2 regions of the Virgibacillus carmonensis genome follow, and region 2 is predicted to be linked to the other one. Evidence: a T-box and tRNA genes for the amino acid it is inferred to sense, from the RefSeq annotation. Region 2 holds a T-box; the other holds one or more tRNA genes.
The links. A T-box is a leader RNA that pairs with one kind of tRNA and senses whether it is charged. The one in region 2 lies ahead of AC3G7N_RS05075 (valine--tRNA ligase), so its partner is inferred to be a tRNA-Val.

Region 1: it encodes a tRNA-Val, which carries the amino acid that the T-box ahead of AC3G7N_RS05075 (valine--tRNA ligase) is inferred to sense. The anticodon was not compared.

What each region holds. Positions count from the first base shown of each region.
Region 1 covers NZ_JBYQFJ010000037.1:9,097-17,803, reverse strand. Annotated here, with positions in the region: gene rraA (ribonuclease E activity regulator RraA) at 48-542, opposite strand; gene AC3G7N_RS18390 (DinB family protein) at 1,004-1,489, opposite strand; gene AC3G7N_RS18385 (VOC family protein) at 1,661-2,104, opposite strand; gene AC3G7N_RS18380 (glycine betaine ABC transporter substrate-binding protein) at 2,536-3,444, shown strand; gene AC3G7N_RS18375 (hypothetical protein) at 3,638-4,111, opposite strand; gene AC3G7N_RS18370 (hypothetical protein) at 4,271-4,780, opposite strand; tRNA gene AC3G7N_RS18365 (tRNA-Val) at 5,109-5,181, opposite strand; gene AC3G7N_RS18360 (class I SAM-dependent methyltransferase) at 5,271-6,116, opposite strand; gene AC3G7N_RS18355 (DUF4825 domain-containing protein) at 6,160-6,639, opposite strand; gene AC3G7N_RS18350 (GNAT family N-acetyltransferase) at 6,844-7,329, opposite strand; gene AC3G7N_RS18345 (AAA family ATPase) at 7,492-8,049, opposite strand; gene AC3G7N_RS18340 (hypothetical protein) at 8,082-8,342, opposite strand; gene AC3G7N_RS18335 (alpha/beta hydrolase) at 8,479-8,707, opposite strand, start outside.
Region 2 covers NZ_JBYQFJ010000004.1:204,018-212,724, reverse strand. Annotated here, with positions in the region: gene AC3G7N_RS05085 (ATP-grasp domain-containing protein) at 1-436, shown strand, start outside; gene AC3G7N_RS05080 (ATP-grasp domain-containing protein) at 442-1,299, shown strand; gene AC3G7N_RS05075 (valine--tRNA ligase) at 1,667-4,312, opposite strand; T-box leader at 4,366-4,587, opposite strand; gene AC3G7N_RS05070 (YszA family small membrane protein) at 4,792-4,980, shown strand; gene AC3G7N_RS05065 (hypothetical protein) at 4,977-5,714, opposite strand; gene AC3G7N_RS05060 (LysM peptidoglycan-binding domain-containing protein) at 5,800-6,765, opposite strand; gene hemL (glutamate-1-semialdehyde 2,1-aminomutase) at 6,936-8,225, opposite strand; gene hemB (porphobilinogen synthase) at 8,260-8,707, opposite strand, start outside.

The DNA of each region.
Region 1 (8,707 bases), on a different contig from region 2:
CTAAGATTGTTACCGGTTATTACCAAAATCGTTTTCCCCGTTTGGTCCTATGAATAATCCGTTAAAAGAGGTTGTTTAGAAATAATAACACCGTCCTCATCCGCGTAAACATATTCTTCTGGCCTCCAGTCGACTCCACCGAAGTGAAGAATACTATTACGTTCGCCAGTTCCATTTTTTTTACTTTTTAGCGGATGTGTTCCTAATGCAAGAATGCCAACATCTATTTTAGCAAGATCAACAGAGTCTCTAACATAACCGTTTATAATAATGCCTGATAGCTTTCTTGATTGCGCGATGCCTGCTAAACGATCGCCGAGAAGTGCGCATCGACTAGAACCACCACCGTTTACAACAATGACAGAGCCTTCTGGTACATTTTCAAGTGCTTCCACGATGAGCACGTTATCCTCATAGACATTTACCGTTTCAATTTTCCCTGAAAAACGTTTCTTTTTTCCAAAAGAACGGAATGCAATATTGCTAATTTGTAGTGAATCTGAATGATCGTCGCATAAATCAGTAGTTTTAAATTCTAACAAAGCGATCCCTCCTAATATTTTTCTATCCTAAGTTAATTCAACATTCATTCCTAGAATCCCTTTTTAAAAATTAAATGCTGCTCAAAACTTTCACCATACTCAGTGTATTCCACAACCTGGCCCTATATATAAATAAAGAACGCAATTCTCATTTCAGAACGCGCCCGTTTCTTGAACTATACTGTTCAAAATGTAACTGGGTAAATGAATGATGCAAAGTCGAAATTACGTACATAAGATAAATAGAACAAAAATTGTTTAGGACTGGGATATTATTTAGTCAACAAAGTGGAGGATTAGTCCCTCCGCTTTGCTTTCATTTTTTTATGAACAATGAAAATTCCCCACGTCCATCAAAAAAGATTCCTTCACTTGAGAATGAAAACTCCTACATAATATGGTCCGATTCAAAAGGACGCCTTGTTAAACAATCGCGCTCTATAGTGGAAGAAATAATAAGATTACTTATCACTACGATACCAGCTTTTTTGCAACTTCCGTATATAAACGATTTGACCAATATGATAGGCGTTATGCGTAATAGCATTTCCGAGTAACTCATGCCAATTAGCAGGTACAGGGAATCCATTTACGTCACTTTCGAGTTTTTTCTCGGTCAGTAGACCTTGCCATTGTAACAGCACCTCTAATAGTTCCTCTTTTAATTCATTAAACATTTTGTTTTCTGGAATAATAAAACTTTTATCGTTATCCTCAATAGACAGAACAGCTTTAAAATCAGATTTTTCGTATCTTATTTGCCATGTTTCATTCCAGTAAATTAGATGCTGCACAATTTCAGCGATACTATGACTATCTTCAGTTGGCCTCCAAAATGCTTCTTCCTCTGATAAATTTTGAACTGTTTCTGTAAATGGAAGATACCAGCTAGGGTCATTGGCATTTGCTAAGAACTGATCTAATATAACATCTTGAACACGTGACATGATTTTCATCTCCTTCATAATAAAGGTACAGAGAATTTATAAGTAACTTCATACTTTTAAAGCAGAAATGGGCGCGATTTTTTTCTGAATGGCGCCCATTAATTGAAGACCGATATTCGTTGATAAAGGAGTGCCATCCAGCGGCGGATGGATAAGTGTTGTTATTTAAATCTAATCTTTAATGATCAACATGTTTGAGTCATCAAATTCCCAGTTTGAGCCATAAGCAACCTCCCAATAATAACCATCAGGATCATTGAAATATCCTCCATAGCCTCCCCATGATAATGTTTCCGGCTCCTTTACAACCTTGGCACCGACTTTTTTGACTAATTGAAGAATATCATCAACCTCTGTTTCAGATTTCGCATTATAAGCAAGAGTGACACCCGAGAACCCTTCTTTTGATAATTCGGGAGGATTTTCTTCATTGATATCCTTTGCCAATTCTTCAATTGGAAATAACTCTAACTTTGATCCTTCATTTTTAAAGAACACAATAACAGGTTTTTCCTCGTCTCCTGTGACCGATGCTTCAAAACCGATGTCACGATAAAATTTAAGTGATTTCCCAATATCTCTTACACCTAAAGTAATGAGATTAATTCTATTCATACAGAAATCAACTCCTTTAAGAATACTTCTTATTTTAAGAGTTCGACAAATGAATAAACTTTCCTCTTTAAGATGCTAACTTTCTTTTATATTGATAACGTATGCCTTTAAATAACCTTTATCAGAAGGTATCCAAGCTTGCACTCCACTCACGGGGGCTTTAGTTTAGAAGAAAATTTTAACAACATTAATTTCTAACCAAAATACGAATGAATGGTGTAAGACAGAGAAAAACGTGACAAAATGAACTCATTATTCATAAAGATTGTTATTTATCCAAAACTGTACAAACTATTTGTACAGAAATAACTTTATTTAGCGTTTGATTAATACACATAAAAGATATAACATTAAATAAGTTGTTCTTGATGAAAACGGTTCATGAAAATTGAAGGAATAACAATTTGTAAAACGGAGGAGTATTATACAACATGTTTAACTTCAAATGGAAAAAATTAGGGGTGATTGCTAGTTTATCCTTATCCCTTATTGTTACAGGCTGTGGATCCACTGATGGAAATCCGCAGACTGAAGGTAATGTTAGTGAAGAAATGGATTATACAATTACAGGTCTTGAACCTGGTGCTGGACAAACGGAACTGAATAACCAAGTTATAGCTGAGTATGAAAATCTTGATGGTTGGCAACAACAAACATCGTCAACAGGAGCAATGTTATCAGCCTTAGAGGAAGCTATTAATAACAAAGAACCAATTATGATTACAGCATGGTCTCCTCATTTTATGTTTGCCAAATGGGACCTAAAGTACTTAGAGGATCCTAAAGGTATCTTTGGAGAGGAACAACATGCTGCAACAATTGTTAGAAAAGGCTTAAAAGATGAACTGCCAAATGCTTATACGATTCTTGATCGATTCCATTGGGAAGTATCAGACATAGAATCAGCCTTGCTAACAGCTCATGAAGAAAAATTAGAGATGGATGAGTTAGCACAGCTGTGGGTGGATGAAAATCAAGAAGCAGTTGCAAAATGGACAGAAGGAGTAGATCCAGTAGATGGTACTCCAATAGAATTAGTTTCATCTCTTTGGAATTCAGAATTATTTACAGCAAACGTAGCTAAAATTGTATTGGCACAACAAGGATACAACGTTAAACTTACTCCACTTGATCCAGCTATTTTGTTTGAGTCAATTTCAACAGGTGATGCTGATGCTTCTCTTTCTCCATGGATGCCTACAACGCATGGTGCTTTATATAAGGAACATGAAGGTGAATTTATAGATCTGGGACCAAGCTATGAAGGTACCAAGATTGGATTAGCAGTACCAGCATATATGGAAGTTGATTCCCTTGAAGATTTTCAACCTGCAGAGTAAGTACACTAAATACTAAAAATGATATGCTCCCCCTTTACTTAATTTGGTTACTAAGGGGAGCATTTATTATGTTTAAAAGAGCTTACGATACATAGGATACGTTTAATCATTTACATTCATCAGGTTCTTTTTTCTTATTGAATTAAAGCGCCCAGTTAGTTGAATTGGAGGTTAGACACAAATGATAAATTATCTAATCCAATAGAAGTTCGTCTTTTTTATCTCCATATTCAATAATCAATTTAATTTTTTCATCCAACAGTTTTTCATTGTTATCGAAACGAGTTATCCCGTTCAGTTTGAGTTTATAGACCCCTTCTGATGATTCTTTCGCTGTAAAAACTGTTTGTTTCTTTTCTTCTGAACTTTTTTCTTCCTTTTTTAGCCCTAATGTTTTGTCTCCGATTTTAATTGAAACAGATACTGTTTCTTCATCAATTTTGCTATTAGTGACAATTTTAACACTATGTTCCGATTCAATATAATTTTCTAAGTTATAATAGGTCCCAGAAATATTATCTGAAACTTCCCAATTTCCATTAGTTCCTGTTTGGCTTAATGAAAATTGGATTTGCTTTTGACTATCTAAATTTTTGCCTTCATCAGCACAACCCACAATAACTAGTAAAAAAGATAAAAAAATAATAATTCCAAATGTTTTTTTCAAAAATAACCCTCCTAAATCCAACACGATTTATGCTGATTCTAACATATGCCGTCTATCAATTAAACTGCTGCTTTAGCTGAACAAGGGTCCAATTTCTTATTTCAGATAAGTACCCGTTTGTTGAATAGAAATAATAATGGTTTTAACTTTCGTGAGCAATTAAATTTCCTTCAGAGAACGCTTGAAACTTATATGGAGTGGTTCCCACATCCTCTTTTTTATAAAAAAGAAACGTTCTCCATTAGATTCGATAAACGAAACATTTTTAGGTTTTTCGTTACCAACTGATAGGGTAACCCTATCCACATCCGAGTTAGAAATCATCCCATAATATATACTAAAGAGCCGTTCATTCCCTTTTGATAGACCAGAAACTCCCCAAACGATACCATTTTTTTCTTCGGAATTGGGTTGAAAAGATGCTTCACCAATTATTTCTCCATTATCAAAACTTTCATTGAGGCTCCATCGACCTAGCCAGTTTTGCTGTAAGAACCCTACGTATATCCGTCCACTATCCCTGAAGAAGGTTATCCATTCTCCATCAATCTTTTCAATGGTCAAAACATTAATAGGTTTAGACCAATCACCAACATCTTTTAACACATCTTTTGCTTCAGGTAGCTGCTGGTGATTTTGATAAACAAAATAAAAACTTACTAATATCATTAAAACCAAAGTTCCAAACACAATCTTTTTAATAAAAAGTCCCCTCCAATCCAGAACTCTTTAATAGTACCTATACAAATTAGCATTATCTTGTTCAACAATCCTACTGCGTACTTTAAGTACATTTCTTCACAATCTCTAATATATTTTAACATGAATATCCAGTTATTCTCAGAAAAGATCTTCACAAACTGGTCCGTCTGTAGAAGATCAGATTGTATTATATTTTGCAGATAGCCTTGTCTACATATAGGCTTTTTTATGTCACATAAAAGAGAATAAAAAAAACTGAAACCCTATTTAATAAGGGTTTCAGGAACAGTGCTAATGACTCCGATTGGGCTCGAACCAACGACCTCTTGCCTGTCAAGCAAGCGCTCTCCCAGCTGAGCTACGGAATCGTATGAAGTTTATTACTACTTTTCCACTATATATTACTTTGAAATACTGTGTCAACAAGATATTTTACATTTATTGCAAATAACACGATTCATTCTGCACTAAACACAAAACTGGACATTGGGTTTACCTCATTGTTCTTGCTCAATTCTTCTAACGTGTTTACCTGCGATTTAATCAGTGATCTTAATTTCGTTGGCATACTACTAATTTCATCAAGCTCAACTTGATAGTCATTTAATGTGTTCTCAATTTCCCATTTACCGTCTTGCAGCGCGGTGGATGAAATGGATTGCTCATCCATTATGTTCCAACCTGTAAGACCAGCAATATTCTTGATATCGTCTGGGGTAAATAATGTGCGTACATTGGAAAGGCTATCTTCCTTGAAGCATTCATATTGTGCCTGGATAAGGATAGCTAAAAAGTGTGGTAATTCTTCCGCAGTCTTAATTCTGGTATCCCATTCAGCATAGCATAATTGTTTCCCCCATTTTTTGGCTTTCTTTAACACTTTGATCAGTTCTTCTTCCGATTTAAAATACCAGGAACAGTGAGATAGGACAATAAAGTCAAACGAACTTTCTGGAAACTCTATTTCGGATGCTAACACATCAATATTAAAGTCCATCGTGATCTGTTTACCCAGCCTTGATTTTTTCACGTAATTAGCGGCTTCACCTAATGTTAGCGGGCTTCCATAAGTAGGGGAAGCAATGTCGATCCCATGAACAAAGCCTTTCTCCCCAACAAGATGCGCCAATACGGCTGTAGTGTCACCTTGGCCACAACCTATCTCTAGCACTCTACTTCCTTTTTCTATACCCCAGAACTCGGCAAGTTTATAACGGTGCTCGGTTTGTATTCGCTGTATGTCCGAATTCCCGCCATGTACGGCCATGCAGTTTACAATCTGATCTATTACTACTTTATTCATAAATTCACCCCATACTTATCACTTTCAACTTGTTTATTACATATTAGTTTTCAAAGAACTCGTTTACTTTACCTTCATTTTTTAAATACTCCTGTGTAAGCTTTCGTAGGTCTTCTTTATTTGTAAATTCGCCTAATTCTTTACCATACCAACCTTTTAATTCTTTTCTAGTTACTGTATGAGTCTGGCCTTCAAAATCAAACGTGATCCAATCAGCATTTTTGACCAAAGCAAAAATAAACGTAGCATTATTTATAACTGTTTCTTTACTAGCATCATCAATGATCCTAGCTTCTATATTCCTGTACTTTAAACTCATTCCATATGGCTCTTCATTTGTTTCAAGTTCAAAACTCTCAACATGTTCACCATTTGGTAATTGCCTTATAATGTTTCCTACTGCACTATTATCACCTACATAGGAATCTTTAAATTGAAAAATATCTTCATTTACATTGTTGCTTGAACTACATCCGTTCAGGATCAGTAATAGTAGCAACGAAAAAAATATATACTTTATCATTTTCTTCACTTTAGTCCCCTTCCCCTTAACTTCACAAATACCATGTCCTTAAGTCCATTCTATCTTGTGCGTCTTTATTCGTTCTATATTTAAGAATATCATCACCAGGTTAATAGTCTAATGTCTTACATAATGCCTCAAAAAGTAGATAATCTAATGACTTTTGCCCTTAGACTTTTCAGTATAGAAAAATTAGCCATTGCATCATATTTTCAATACCATTCTTATTGTTTTTAAGATATGCCCCTCAAAGTCATCATCAAATTCAGATACAACCTTAAATCCCTTTGCATTGTAAAAGGTTGTTCCACTTTTATTATCTTTTTCTACATTAATATAAAATTCTTTCGCACCTTTGATGTTCTGTATTCCCTCATTTAGTAAAGCTGTTCCTATTCCATTCCCCTGGAATTCCGGGTAAATATAAATTGCTCCTAGCTCAGTGACTCCGCCTTCTTTTACAGGAGAATAATTCGCAAAGCCTACAACTTTTCCATTAACACTTGCAACGAACATAAAAGATCCTCTTAATCGTCTATTCATCATTTCGTTATTATAAGCAGATTCCAAAAAACGTTCCTGAATTTCGGAAGGAATAATCCCCGCATACGTGTAATTCCAGCTCGTTTTCGCTACGTGTTGTACCTGCTGTATATCCTCTACTCCCATAACACGAATGATATGTTCCATATTATATCAACCCTTCCAATTAGTTTATGAAAAGTGTTTTACACTCGCAGTTATGTTGAATTGTATATTGCTTAAGAGGTTTAATTTTCTTCTATAATTATGAATGAACCTCTATCTCTCAAAGAGATCCCCCAACAAACACACCATTAAATAAATTATTTCTCAAAATTGAAATTCTGTCTGGATTCTTTGGGCAACTTCTTTAGGACTCAAATTTGTGTTATTAATTCTAATATAATTCTCCCTGTCAATTTCTCCCTTTTTTGAGTTCAATCTAAGACTTTCCATACTTGCAAGTAAATTTTGTTCAGATTGCTCAATATTTCGTTTCGTTGGCTTATGCTCCATCCTATTTGGTGTTTTATTACGTTTTAATCTTTCTTCCACATCAGCTTCCAACTCAACAAAATAAATCTCCGCACCTTCTGAACTATAAATCTGACACATTTGTTCCACGGCTTTCCAATCCTCATCTTTATTAAACGTCCACACATAAGTGAAAATCATTCCGTTTTTATTGCTTTTTGAAAAACTCGTGAATATCTCCTCACGAAATAGAGTTGATAATCGCCACATTTCAGGGTTAAAACCAAAGAAAGGCTCTAATAAATCAATTGTCATGTGATTATGAAAAAGCTTTAAGTCAGTAATCTTTGCTAACTCCTGTCCAACAGTCATTTTACCTACTGCTTGTGGCCCAAATAACAAAACAAACTTCATATGTAATCCCCCCGGAAATTCTGCAAACCTTTTTATACGAAAAGCAAAAATGAAACTGCTAATAGAGCTATAAAAATACCCCTACTGATTAATCTTCCCCTTGTACTAACCCCAATCTTTCTCTCCACAAATCGTATATAACTGATCAGCAATAGATAGCCGAATATAGTTATAAAAAATCCTATTTGATTATCACGTAACACTGTAACTCTCATTGCAGCAATGGTTAGTAGGAGAATGCCTAAATAACCAATTGCAATGTATACATATGAGCTCTTTTTTTCATCATTCATTTAAATGTCTCCTTCGAATGGTTCAATTATAAATCGATAAAACAATCTACCAAAGAGATTCTTTTTGATTTGATAGCCTAGAACAAGCAAGCCAATTCCTAATTCAAGATAAGCACCCGTTTAGTAAACAGTAAAACTACCAAGCTAAGTCATCCAAGAATGTAAGAATGTCTTTGTTCACGTCGTTCATGTCTGTTCCTAATGTCATCAAGTGTGTAGAGTTCGGATACCCTTTCATTGTTTTTTGATTCGTCGTAACGCTTCGAAAAATTATCTCTGCGCTCTCTTTATACAATGGTTCATCTAATTCACCATATAATAAATTAATTGGTGAATTAATAAGGGCTAATTTATCCATTGTTACA
Region 2 (8,707 bases):
ATTTGGTGAACAAGTATATTTAGTCCGTACGGAAATGGAACTGAAAGAGAAAGCAAAATCACTACAAGGGAAATCTTTTATTTTCCAGGAATTTATTGTTTCAAGCTATGGTAGAGATATGCGCTTACATGTTGTGGGAGATAAGGTAGTTGCTGCCATGGTACGGACGTCTTCAGATGACTTTCGGGCAAATGTGACAGCTGGTGGAACTATGAAGGCCTACGAGCCTGCAGACAAGGAAATCTCTATTGCTGTTGCAGCGACGAAAGCAATTGGTGCTGACTTTGCTGGAATAGATTTGCTATTTGGAACAGATGGCAATCCAATTATATGTGAGATAAATTCCAATGCACATATACGAAATATGTACGATTGTACAAATATAAATGTTGCTGATTATATCATTGACTATATAATTGGTATGCAAAAAGGATGACTCCAATGAAGAATCAAGGCTGGTTAATCTATAACCAACTGGATGCCGAGGACAATTCCTCTTATATAATCTGGTTTTTAGAAGAAGCTAAATTACAAGGTCTAGATCTCACGCTAGCTATTAGGGAAAACCTTACAATCGGTATTATCAATGATCAGCGCATTATCTTATCCAATAACAAGCCAATTACTCCACCAGATTTTGCTGTAATAAGAACGGTTGATACTTTCCTAAGTTTACATCTCGAGGGTATGGGAATTCGTGTGTTTAATTCATCATCTATCTCTCAAATCTGTAATAACAAAGAGTTGACTCATCATTATATACATGACCTAGGTATACCAATGGTAGATACTATTTTCATCAACCCATACCAATTACCTAACTCACAAACACTAGAATATCCTTTTGTTGTAAAAGATTCCAGCGGTCGGGGTGGAAAACAAGTTTTTCTTATAGAAAATGAGAAGGATTGGCAAGATTCCATGTCAATCCTATCTTCTCGGACTAGCATCATGCAAACCTGTAACGTTAAGTATGGAAAAGATCTACGCGTTTTTGTGGTAGGAAATGAAATTGTAGGGGCTGTTTTACGCGAAAACTCAAAGGATTTTCGAGCAAATTTCAAACTTGGTGGTTCAGCTACTGCATATCCTTTAGATAATGAGGAAATTAGATTAGTACAAACTATCGTTCAACACTTCCAATTTGATATGGTTGGTATCGACTTTTTATTTGGTAAGGACCAAAAGTTACTATTTAACGAAATAGAAGATGTAGTTGGCTCAAGGACGCTTAGCGCCGTAAGTGATATTAACCTTTTGCAAAAATATAGTGCTTACATTAGATCACAGTTATCGTAAGAAAATAAGGCTGTTTTCTAAAAGATTGTTGTTTTGCGACAAAATCAATAAACTACGATAGTGCGGCAACGCTTCAACTTCCTCGGAAACAAAAACCGCTTCATTGAAAAAGAAAAACACTTTTTCTGCGTGTGATTCCTCTTCAAGGACACTTTCCTTGTCCTGCGGGATCTTCAGCTATGTCTAGCTGCGGCGCCTCCGCTTTTCGGATGAGCGAGGAGGCTCAGCAGCCCACGGAAAGCATCGTATATTTCTGAAGCGGTATGTTATGAAACAATTTTTCGCAAGGATTAAATAGGAACAAAACTTACGTAAAGAGCCTAAGAAAAAAACGGAATTTCATCATTAAAATGAAATTCCGTTTTTATTAATTATTTAACTCCATTAAGCGAGCTTTTACTTTGGCATGTTTTTCTAGATAGTCCTGTTCTTTTTTCTTCTCTTCTGCTACAACTGCCTCTGGAGCTTTCTTAACAAACCCCTCATTTGCTAACTTCTTCTGTACCCTTTCGACTTCCTTATTCCATTTTTCTAATTCACTTTCTAATCTCGTACGTTCTTTTTCGATATCAATCAGACCTTCAAGTGGCAAAAATAATTCTATGCCAGTTACAACTGCTGACATGACTTTTTCTGGAACATCAACAACCGATGCAATTTCTAAATCACTCGTATTACAAAAGCGTTCAATATAGGTTCGATTGAATTCTAATTCCGTAACTGTTGTTGCATCTTCAGCCTGAACAAGGAGCTTTACTTGTTTAGACATTGGTGTATTTACTTCAGCACGTATGTTGCGTACTGATTTTATGATAGAAACAAGTCGTTCCATTTCTTTCATCGCTTGTTCATCATGCAAATCCTTCCGAACTTCAGGCCACTTAGCAACAGTAATGGATTCACCATAGTGTGGTAACTCTTGCCAAATTTCTTCTGTAATAAATGGCATGAATGGGTGTAACATACGCATTGTATTATCTAATACATAAGCGAGTACAGATTGCGTTGTTTTTTTCCTGAGCGCGTCCTCACTGTACAATGGAAGTTTAGCCATTTCGATATACCAATCACAAAAGTCATCCCAAATGAAATTATATAAATGACGACCTGCTTCACCAAACTCATATTTTGCTGTGTTTTTTGAAACCTGTTCAATGGTTTCATTTAATCGCGTCAAAATCCACTTGTCTGCAATAGATTTTTCACCTGATAAATCAATGTCTTCATAAGAAAAATTCTCCATGTTCATCAAACAAAAACGAGATGCATTCCATATTTTGTTGGCGAAGTTCCAGGTAGACTCAACCTTTTCCCAATAAAAGCGGAGGTCCTGTCCAGGTGATGAACCTGTCAATAAAAAGTAGCGCAGTGAATCTGCTCCATATTTGTCGATTACGTCCATTGGATCAACACCATTACCAAGTGACTTACTCATTTTCCTACCTTCCGCATCGCGAATTAACCCATGCATCACCACATCCTTAAATGGACGTTCTTCAGTAAATTCAAGTGATTGAAAGATCATTCGAGCTACCCAGAAGAAGATAATGTCATATCCTGTAACAAGCACATCGTTAGGAAAATGACGTTTAAAATCCTCAGCATCTTCATCAGGCCATCCCATTGTAGAAAAAGGCCATAATGCGGATGAAAACCATGTATCTAATACATCATTATCCTGTTCCCAGTTTTCTATATCAGCTGGTGCTTCTTTTCCAACGTAAACTTCATTTGTATCTTTATGGTACCATGCAGGGATTCGATGTCCCCACCAGAGCTGCCTTGAAATACACCAATCTCGAATATTATCCATCCAATGTAGATAGGTATTTTCAAATCGATCAGGCACGAAATTAACTTTTTCATCTTTTTTTTGCATTTCTACAGACGCGTCTGCGAGTGGTTGCATGTTAACAAACCATTGTGTAGATAAATATGGTTCAACAACAGCGTTACTACGTTCAGAATGACCAACTGTATGGGTATGATCTTCTATCTTGAAAAGCACACCAAGTTCTTTTAAATCATTAACGATTTGTTTGCGGCATTCAAAACGATCCAGTCCTTTGTATTTACCTGCAGTCTCGTTCATCGTACCGTCTTCATTCATAACTAGAACGCGTTCGAGCTTGTGGCGATTTCCAATTTCAAAATCGTTTGGATCATGTGCAGGTGTGATTTTAACTGCCCCTGAACCAAATTCCATGTCAACATAATCATCGGAAATAATTTCTAATTCTCTCCCAACGATAGGTAAGATAACTTTTTTACCTATTAAATGTTTGTAACGATCATCTTTTGGGTGTACTGCTACCGCAGTGTCACCAAGCATTGTTTCAGGACGCGTTGTAGCTATTTCAATAGACTCATCACTATCTTTAATTGGATATCTCAGGTGATAAAAGTGACCTTGAATTTCCTTGTGAATAACTTCTATATCTGAAAGTGCCGTTTTAGTCTTTGGATCCCAATTAATAATATATTCTCCACGATAAATTAAACCTTTGTTATATAGTGTAACAAAAACTTCACGTACAGCTTCTGATAATCCATCATCCATGGTAAAACGCTCACGGGAATAATCAAGTCCTAGCCCCAATTTTTCCCATTGTTTCCGAATATGGCTTGCATACTCTTCTTTCCATTCCCATACCTTATCAAGAAATTTTTCTCTCCCTAAATCATAACGAGATTGGCCTTGTTCTTTCAGTTTTGCCTCCACTTTAGCTTGGGTTGCAATTCCTGCATGGTCCATTCCTGGTAACCATAGCACATCGTATCCTTGCATGCGTTTCATTCTGGATATGGTATCTTGCATGGCGGTATCCCATGCATGACCCAAGTGTAACTTTCCTGTTACATTTGGAGGAGGTATTACAATTGTAAAAGGCTCCTTTTTTGTATCACCAGTCGCTTCAAAATATTTCCCATCAAGCCAAAATTGATAACGGTTCTTCTCAACGGACTGCGGATCATATTTAGAAGGCAGCGTACTTTTTGGTTTTTCTGACATGCTTAGTTCCTCCCTTGAACTGATTTTTTGCAATAAAAAAATCCCCTCATCCTATAAAGGACGAAAAGATTGCTTCCGTGGTACCACCTTTGTTTGCAAGCATAAAAAAGCCTGCACACTCATCACTTTTAACGAATTTCATCCGACTTCTTCTACTGTTTTCAAAGAAGTAGCATCATGGGCGACATTCCAAGTTAATAGACCTAGGAAATTCTCAGCTTCTGTTTCCCTCTCTTAAGGTATTATCCTGTACTCTTCCCATTCATAGCATTTTTATATAATGTTTGTTTATCTATATTACCTATTTATTCCTATAAAATCAAGTATTATTAACATATCTTGCACAAAAACACTATCCTTAAACATATTATAATAAAAATAATTATATATGTGCGTGTTCAAAAAGTCGCCGTATTAGTTCACCGTTTATCATTTGGTGACTTCTTGAACATCCTCTATATATGAAGGGCGTGATAAATATGGCACGATATTATCGGTACAAGATTCCACCTTGGGCAAGACACTGTATTTTTGTTATGGAAAAAGTCACGTTGCCAATTCTCATCTTTCAACTCATGCGGACATTGTTTTTTCCAACGACATTTGATGTGTTCCTGTTAGGTATAATAATCGGTATTTTTATTGCTTTTTACCTAGAATGGATTTAATCCGTATCATCTTTTTCTATAATTAGATTTTTTCTGGACCAACTCAACATTTGAAGTAGAAAGCGGTGCGTTTGCTTAATTAAGATCACGTGTTCTATCATAGATTTTTTAGTAGTTTTAGTTGCATAATCCTCTACCGCTTGAAAATAGTCGGTAGGGTCTAACAAATATAATCCAAGCAAATACATTTCAATTTGCTCTAACTGATTCGCTTTCAAATAGAGAGAGAAATACTCTGTTAGTCTTGTATCCTCCCATTCAAAATAAGTTGCTTGGCATTTAATCATTGACATCACATCCATTACAGCATTACCATGAAAAAATTGTTCATGACTGTTTTGATATAAATGTCTTTTCACTAACAAATGTTTCATATTTTTATATCCATAACACCGAGAGTACTTCCACTCGTTAATTTGTGAAAGTTCATCATTAAATTGTTCAATACGGTTTACCAGCTCATTATATAGATAATCAATATTACGATATTGGGTACACACCAATAGTTCAACAGGTGACATATACCTTTTTTGTTCAAATTCATCGATGTATTGATCAAAACGCTCACGTAATTGGATACATTTTTCATGATATTGCTTAAAGTCTTTTTGTACTTTTTCTTTATCAATTGAAATAGTTTGTAATGTACTGTTATGAACATACCCGACTTTTTGAAATATATCAGGTAATGTCAACTGTTCTCCATATGTATTTATATGCTTATCATTATCCATAGAACTCCCCACATTCGAAACCACTCAGTCCCCTTGCCACAAAAACAAGGGGATAGGTGATTATTGTTTGACTAACTTGCTTTACTTACTTGCTTTGATTTATGGGAATATAGAGTAACTGTCCTTCACTTATGGTTTCATCTTCTAAATTATTTTGTTTGTAAATGTTAAGTGGATTGATTTTATACCTTTGTGCAATTGTGTCAATCGTATCATTATCCTGAACAATACATAATTTCATTTTCGAGTAATTTTCCTCGTCTTGTCTAAACATATTTGATAGATAGTCTATCTTCTCCCCACTAGTTTGTTCTTCTTCAGTATCTTCGGATGATTTAACAGATGGAGTAGGGGATCGATCCGACTCATCCTCGACCAATTCTTCATCATCAAAATCATCTGCTGCCAAATACGGTTCACGAGTGTATGTTTGCTGCGGCTGCGGTTCCACTTTTTCTTCGTTACCTTCTTCAACCTGCTGCTTTATATCAAAACGAAACGTATCTTCTTTTTCTGAAGAAATAACTTCCTCTGGAGAGACAATCTCTTCTGAAGGAAGAACTTCCTCCTCCACCCTATCTTCAACTTGCACTTCCTCCGTTGATTCGACTATATCATTTATACCATTTATAGCAATTATCGATGTCAATCTAAGCTGATTTTGATCAGGTATTTCATAATCAAAGAAATCAATAGATACTGTAACATCATTCATATCATTTACACGGTAAGTAGGAACTGAAATCTCTACAGGAAAACGATGAGAAAAAGATGCTTCTCCGCGCTCAGCTTCAACTACCTGTTCTACATAACGTCGAGTAGAATAATCATCCAAGTCATAGAAATTGTCTTCTCTTGCTTCACCTTCACCTACTCTCTGATATTCCCCATTTAATTCAATAACACCCCTAATGGAAATATAATCATTAAATGGTTGAATGGATATTTCGGGTTCAAGGGATATACCAAGAATTTCTGCAACCCCCTGTCCTCGTTCAAAATATAAGGATTCATTCAACTCAAAACTAAACACCGCATTTTCTTGTGACAAATTACTTCCTCCTTCCTAACACTTAAAAATAATCATATGTTTTATATCACTATATGAAACAAATAGAGATTATATGATTTTTTACACGTAAGGAAAGTATAAAAGTTTTAAGGAAACGTCGGTATAAGAAAAACATGCTACCGATTGTATCGATAGCATGTTTGGTATTTCTATTTATTTATCGCAGAAAACGCATTTCTTATTGCCTTAATTGTATTTTCTATATCTTCATCTGTATGGGCTGTTGAAAGGAATAGTCCTTCAAATTGGGATGGTGGAAGAAAGACACCCTCCTCAATCATGGCCCGGTAATACTGTGCGAAATAATCCAGATTTGATTGTTTTGCACATTCGAAATTATCTACAGGTTCATTGGTGAAAAATACACCCACCATTGAACCAGCACGGTTTATATACAACGGAATATCATAATCAATAGCAGCTTGTTTGAATCCTTCTACTAACGCATCAACTTTTTCATTCAATTCTGTATAGGATTCTCTTGTTAATGCTTTCAATGTTTCATACCCAGCGACCATCGCAAGTGGGTTACCAGACAATGTTCCAGCTTGATAGATCGGGCCAGCAGGAGCCACTTTCTCCATGATTTCACGTTTTCCACCATAAGCACCTACAGGAAGTCCACCACCTATTACCTTACCTAAACATGTTAAATCAGGCGTAACACCAAAAAAGCCTTGTGCACAGTCATAATCAACACGAAAGCCTGTCATTACTTCATCAAAAATAAGGACGGTTCCATGATCATTTGTGATCGTACGCAGTTCTTGTAAAAAGTCATTTTTCGGAGGAACAACTCCCATATTCCCAGACACAGGTTCAACAATAACAGCTGCAATTTCACTACCAAAGTTAGCAAATGCAAGACGCAGACTTTCTATGTCATTGTATGGGACTGTAATGGTATTTTCAGCAATCGATGCAGGTACTCCTGGACTATCCGGTAAACCTAACGTTGCCACCCCTGAGCCTGCCTTGATTAACAATGAATCTCCGTGTCCATGATAGTTTCCTTCAAATTTTAAAATTTTGTCACGACCTGTATATCCTCTAGCAACACGCAACGCACTCATGGTTGCTTCCGTACCGGAGTTAACCATACGTACCATTTCGATCGATGGCACACGATCAATGACAAGCTGGGCTAGTTTATTCTCAATTAATGTTGGTGCACCAAAGCTCGTACCTTTTTCTGCTGTTTCCTTAAGTTTTTCAATAACACGATCATCTGCATGACCGTGAATTAAAGGTCCCCAGCTCAATACGTAGTCAATATATTCATTACCATCTATATCATTAATTTTGGAACCTTTACCTGATTCCATAAAAATAGGTGACATTCCAACAGACTTGAAAGCACGAACTGGTGAATTAACACCACCTGGCATTAAATCTACTGCCTCTTTATAGGCATCACTTGATTTGTCAAATTGTTTCATGCGTATTCACCTCGTTAATATAATTTGAAACTAATTATTCACTTAACCATCTAGCAACATCTTTTGCAAAATACGTTATGATTAAATCTGCTCCTGCACGTTTCATTGATGTAAGCTTTTCCATAACTAACAATTTTTCATCAATCCATCCATTCATTGCCGCTGCTTTTACCATCGCATACTCACCACTTACATTGTAAGCAACGACTGGAGCATTAAAGCTATCCTTGATATCTCGAACGATGTCCAGGTAAGACAATGCTGGTTTTACAATAAGAAAGTCTGCACCCTCTTCTATATCTGATTCTGCCTCACGGATTGCTTCCAGACGATTTGCAGGATCCATTTGATAGGATTTCCGATCACCGAATTGTGGTGTACTGTCAGCTGCTTCTCGAAATGGACCATAAAATGCTGAAGAATACTTAACTGCATACGACATAATAGGTATCGACGTAAAGCCAGCTTCATCTAAAGCAGTT